Regions from separate parts of the Neptunomonas japonica JAMM 1380 genome, predicted to be linked through region 1. Evidence: riboswitches for the same ligand, from Rfam matches in the RefSeq annotation. Region 1 holds a riboswitch; the other holds the start of a gene.

Region 1 (3,161 bases):
TGAATATGGCTGCGACGTTAGGCTGTTACGAAGGTCAGCCTTTGTTGCGCTCAAACGATGTCTATATGCCGATGACACCGATGTTCCATGTGCATGCGTGGGGTGTTCCTTACACGGCAACCATGCTAGGTATTAAGCAAGTGTATCCGGGCCGCTATGAACCAAATAAGCTGGTTGAGCTGTTTGCCAAAGAGAAGGTGACTTTTTCGCATGGTGTCCCCACAGTCTTACAGATGATTCTTGATAGTGATGCCGCTAAAACGACCGACTTAACGGGTTGGAAAATGCTTACTGGCGGTAGTGCGCCAACCTTGGGTATGGCGAAGCATATGGCAGAACGGGGCATTGAGTTTTTCACCGCTTATGGTATGTCTGAAACCTGCCCACTATTAACGGCGACCTATTTACATCATGATGATCTTGCTCAACCCATGGAAGAGCAAATGTCTGAGAGGATTAAAACCGGTGTGCCAGTTGGCTTGGTTGATCTGCGCATTGTAGACCCGGCGGGTAACGAGGTTATCCATGATGGAGAAGCGATGGGTGAGGTTGTAGTACGTGCACCGTGGTTAACACAGGGCTATTACAAAGAACCCGAAAAAAGTGATGAGCTCTGGGAAAACGGCTGGTTACATACCGGAGATGTGGCTTCTATATCACCTGATGGTACGTTAGAGATTAAAGACCGTATTAAGGATGTGATTAAGACCGGTGGTGAGTGGATCTCTTCTCTAGAATTAGAAAATCTGATTAGCCAAAGTGAAGCGGTGAATCAGGTCGCTGTTGTAGGTGTACCCGATGTACGTTGGGGGGAGCGTCCGTTTGCGATGATTGTTCCTGCAGAAGGTCACTCAATTGATGCGGAGGATATTCATAAGCATCTTCAGCAATATGTGGCGAGTGGCCAAATTGCTAAGTGGGCTATTCCTGAGCGTGTCAGTATTGTTGACGAGATACCTAAAACCAGTGTTGGTAAGATCAATAAGAAATTGATTCGTGATCAAGTCGATAACTAATTAAATGCAAACTATTTAAGCGCTTCATAAAGCCAGTTAATTGTAATAGTTATTTTTTACTTCCTCTCAAGCGCGTTTTACGCGCTTGTTTTTTATCAGCCTTGATAAAAATCATAGATGAATAGAATGCGGTTTATCGTTAAATTTATTCATGACTTTTGATGTTGACCCCACAGGTTCATCTCCCTAGAATGCACACAGTTTTTGGTAATCCTGTTTTAAATCGGGATTTTAAACGGGAAGTTGGTGCGTTCAGCTTTAGCAAGCAAAGCCAACACTGCCCCCGCAACGGTAATCGAGTTAAGGCATTACAAAAGCCACTGTGTCATACATGGGAAGGCGTAATGTTGGGATAATTATCCTCTCGTAAGTCCGGAGACCGGCCACAAACATTACTCAGTCGGCATAGCGGAGGGCTAATGCAACGGTGCACATTCTTGTCGTTTCAGTTCTAGCTTGCTAGTGCCTGCTTTGCGGTTGTCGTGTTTCTGTTCATTCCTGCTCGTTAATGCCATTAATTTTATTGGCGTGCGGCGGGCACGTACAGGACACCATCTGAACCATGAAAAAACTTTCCAACACCGTTTTAGCAACGGCGTGCTGTTATTCCTCTTTGGTTGCAGCCCAAACAACCAATCTTAATGAAATATTAGTAACAGCTTCTCGTACTGCTCAGTCTGTTGATGAAACGCTGGCTTCAGTTACCTTAATAACACGTAAAGATATTGAGCGTTCACAAGCAATTACAGTGGCTGATATTTTACAAAAAACTCCCGGTGTAATGATTACCAACAGAGGTGGTATTGGTAAATCCAGTAGTATTTTCCTACGCGGCACATCGTCTAAAAATTCATTGATTGTGATTGATGGTATCCGTGTTGGTTCAGCTACGCTAGGGCAAGTAAGTGTTGAGGAACTTAATCTTAGTCAGATTGAACGTATTGAGATTGTTCGTGGACCACGTTCATCTTTGTATGGTTCGGATGCTGCCGGTGGCGTTATCCAAATTTTCACACGCCGTGGTGCGGGTAGGCTGACGCCTTCTTTTACCATTTCAGCAGGCTCAGATGGTACATCTTTAGCTGAAGTTGGTTTGCAGGGTGGTGATCAAAACCGTTGGTTTAATGTAACTGCATCAGGCATTACGACGGATGGGTTTGATGCAAAAACGACGGGAAATATCGACGATGATGGTTATCACAATCAAGGCTTACATTTACGACTGGGGCAGCGTTTTGATGGAGGCCATGAGCTTGAAGGCTTTTTTTCTATCACTGATTCTGAAAGTGAATATGATGACTTTAGTTCGGATCGAAGCGATACGCTAACTAAAGTCATGGGTGCAAGTGGCACTTTTGCTGTATCTGATATGTGGCTTGTTAATGTGTCTGCAGGTCGAAGCTGGAACAAGACAAAAGCATTTTCTGGTAGCGCATTTAAAAGCCGTCATGAGACAGTACGTGACTCTTTTACTATTCAAAACGATCTGTTAATAAGTGATGATAATCAGCTTATTTTTGGTTTGGACTACATAAACGATCAAATAGACACAAACAATGCTTATGTTGTGACTGATCGCAACAACTGGGCAGGTTTTGCTCAATACCAGCTAACATTAGGCAAATCTGATCTGCAGTTCAGTGCTCGTGTTGATGATAACGAGCAATTTGGTTCCTACACAACAGGCGGTATTGCTTGGGGAATTCCATTAAATAATAACCTCAAGCTGGTTACTTCTTATGGAACCGCTTTTAAAGCACCTTCGTTTAACGATTTGTACTATCCTTCAGATGCCTACGGGGGCGGTAATGCTGATCTTGTACCAGAAGAATCAGACACCTTTGAGTTGAGCTTGAGAGGGAAGTATCAGGACGTTAATTGGCAAGCCTCACTTTATCAAACAACCTTTAAAGACATGATTGCGTGGGCGCCTTCGCCAACGGTTCTATATCCCTACAGATGGTTACCTAGCAATATCAACTCAGCACGCATCCGTGGATTAGAGCTAAGTGCTGATTATCAATGGCAGCAATGGTTGCTGAGCGGTAATCTTTCATTTCTTGATCCTGAAGTCCGTTCAGGTGCTAATAAGGGTAACCGTTTAGCACGTCGAGCTGACAGAATTCTCAATCTTAATCTTGATCG
Region 2 (3,161 bases), 1.0 Mb from region 1:
GTTTTCGATACACGCCGGCCATCAGCAAGGCCTGTCTCGCCTTTGTCGCCGGTACGGGTATAGATTTTGGTGAGTCGATTGGCCATTTTTTTATCCCGAGTAATCAGGGCTGGTATTTCCAGCCCTATGTGCCGCTATTTAAAAAGAATAGCCTACATTAAAGAGTAGGTTTCGCTCGGGCGCTGGGTAATGGTACGCAGAGCCAAAAGAGGAACCTACATATGCGTCATATTTTTCATTGAATAAATTGTTAACAGTTAGCTGGCTTGTCCAGTGGTTATGCTGCCATTTTAATGAGGCATTCATAAGGACGATACTGTCGGTTTTGCTTAATGTATTGGCATCATCGCCTGCTAAATAACGTTCGCCAGTATATTGCCCATCGAGGTAGAGATTCCATTGCTGATTAAAGCGATAATTCACAAATAGATTAAGTGTATGTTGTGCAACAAAAGGCACTTCATTCCCTTTAAACGAGCCGGCTAATAATTCCGAGTCGGTATAGGTGTAGGTGCCACCTATGTTGATATTCTGCATCAAGGCGTGCTCTACGCTGAGGATAACACCTCTGCGAAGTGAGCGATCTAAGTTTAAGTTCGCTCCCCAACCGCCATTGGCTGCTGAATCAAACAAAATCTCATTATTTAACTCTAATCTGTACAAGTTCAGCATTAATTTGGTTTGTTGATAGCGCCCTTTCCAGCCGAGCTCCCATGATGTTCCTTTTTGTGGTTTCAGGAAGCTAATGTTAGGGAGGGTATAACCATTTTCTTCAATTGCTGCGAAACGAACATTCTCATCACGTCTTAGAAAAAACTGGTGGTTAGATTTTGGTCTCCAATTAATGGCGAATTCTTTCACAAAGGCTGAATCTGAGTGATCGCTGTTGGAGACACGGTTGCTATCTTTTATACGAGTGTCTCGTGCGCCGAAAGTTGCAAAAACCTGAGCACTTATAGGGTGGATGACTTGCGCATATAACGCGTGCGAAACTTGCCGGCTATTTGTTGTTCCTAGTGCATTATTAGCTTGGAAATCACTGCCGCGATAGTCATATCCTGTTGTCAGAATTGTATCGCCATGAAGTGTAGGCAAGTGGGCGGAAATACGAGGAGTAAATGAATTTACCCGGGTGTCCTGACGAGAGTTGCTGCCATAGAGGTAGCCCTTGCCGTTGCTATCTCTTTGGCTGAGTTCTGCATTTAATGAAAAGTGTTCAGATGCTGATTGAGATAATGTTATTTCATTCACAATAACGTCTGCGTTAAAGAAGTCGTTAGGTGTGTTTGTTGCTTGGGGTTTAGTAAGAGCTTGATAATCACTTAAGGAACCCGGCAAGCGTTGATTATCATGGATAACCTGATGTGATATGCCGATTTCACCTGTGTTATAGCGATATGATAATCCAGCGTTTACACGCCCATACTCAGTGTCACTGTTATCACGATAGCCATGACTTGTATTCCTGTTCGCGTTGACGCGTACTCCCAGGCCATTATCATAACGTTGATCAAAACCTACAGAAAACTTGGCTGTGTCATATGAGCCCATTGAAAGCTGAATCTGAGCGTTTGAGCCTTCAATAGAGCGAGTAATGATATTAATTACGCCGCCGACGGCATTCTGCCCATATAATACCCCCGCACTGCCTTGCAGTACTTCAATTCTATCTACATTATTTAGAGAAATAATACTGAGGTCGGGGGCTTCTAGTGTAGGGTTGTTAAGTGGTCTGCCATTCACCAAAATCAATACGTTTTGACTAGTATTTTCTCCAAAGCCACGCATGGAAACGACGCCATCATTACTATTACCTGTATAGTTTTGTGTGATCTGGACTGCGCCGCTACTGCGCAGTGCTTCAAAGATATTGGCAGCACCACTCGCGCTGATTTGTTGGTGCGTAATGACGTTGACTGATTTTCCCGACATCTCTTCTGATAATAATGAACGTGTACCTGATACCGTTATATGAAGGGGTTGGTTGGTTATTGAAGAGGCAAAAGAAATAGATGGCATATTAGCTAACGCTACTACTGCTAGCATAGGTGTTAATCGATACATGTAAAACCTCAGGGTATGCACCCGCCGCGCATTGAGTTGGATGAGAAGCAGGCCGGTATCCGGACTCTCAATCTTGTATGGATCGATTACCGTTGCGGGGGCAGTGTCGGCTTTGTATTGGCTTTATGGCTAGCGTCATACGCACCGTTCTTCCCGTTTAACCTTATTAGAGGCACCTGGATGGCTGGGGCGAAGTTTACAGGGAGGTTTTTCGTGATGCAATGTAAGGGGGAGGGATGTAGGCTGTGCACAAATGGTTTGTGAACAGCCACTTTTTTATCGTCTAGCTATCATAACTTTCGGCAAAATTACGGATGTCATGCGATAGTTTCTCGATACGGTCGGCTGCTTTTTCGAGTTCTTCAAGCACGGCAGTGCTGATAGCTGATTCTACAATCAATTCTAATGCTGAAAAATTCGAGTCGCCAATCTGGCTTTGCAGTTCTGTTGATAATTTCCCTTTAAAGGACTCAACAACATTATGTGAGTGCTGCGTTTGCTTCTGAGACATGGTTCTACCTCCGTGTTATGTATTGTCAGGCAAGAAAATATGTTCATCTTGCTCATGAATGTCGCGTGCATTACCAACAATAAGTGGATCGGGTGTTAGGTCGATATCCGGATTTTTATTGGGATAAGGAAGAGAGCTCAAGACAAAGCGCATGGCATTAATACGTGCACGTTTCTTATCGTCTGATTTGATAACCGTCCAAGGAGCATCTGCTGTATCAGAATAAAAGAACATCGCTTCTTTTGCTTCTGTGTATGCATCCCACTTATCAAGTGATGCAAGATCAATTGGGGATAATTTCCATTGCTTCAGTGGTGCCACTTTGCGTGCTTGGAATCGTTCAAACTGCTCATCACGGCTAACTGAAAACCAGAATTTATAAAGTCTAATACCGCTACGAACCAGCATGCGTTCAAAGTCAGGTGTTTGGCGCATAAATTCAAGATATTCTGCTGGAGAGCAGAAATTCATAACTCTTTCAACACCGGCTCGGTTATACCAAGAGCGGTCAAACAGCAGAATTTCCCCTTTGGTTGGAAGGTGTTTGACGTAACGCTGGTAGTACCATTGACCTTTTTCTTCTTCG

The links. A riboswitch is a leader RNA that binds a small molecule or an ion and turns the genes downstream of it on or off. The one in region 1 is predicted to bind cobalamin.
Region 2: another riboswitch for cobalamin. It lies ahead of NEJAP_RS14195 (TonB-dependent receptor family protein); the one in region 1 lies ahead of NEJAP_RS09420 (TonB-dependent receptor domain-containing protein).

What each region holds. Positions count from the first base shown of each region.
Region 1 covers NZ_AP014546.1:2,009,285-2,012,445, forward strand. The annotation lists gene NEJAP_RS09415 (fatty acid--CoA ligase) at 1-1,016, shown strand, start outside; cobalamin riboswitch at 1,205-1,419, shown strand; gene NEJAP_RS09420 (TonB-dependent receptor domain-containing protein) at 1,579-3,161, shown strand, end outside.
Region 2 covers NZ_AP014546.1:3,036,737-3,039,897, reverse strand. The annotation lists gene NEJAP_RS14200 (cob(I)yrinic acid a,c-diamide adenosyltransferase) at 1-86, opposite strand, end outside; gene NEJAP_RS14195 (TonB-dependent receptor family protein) at 139-2,064, opposite strand; cobalamin riboswitch at 2,097-2,259, opposite strand; gene NEJAP_RS14190 (phosphatase) at 2,348-2,575, opposite strand; gene ppk2 (polyphosphate kinase 2) at 2,591-3,161, opposite strand, start outside.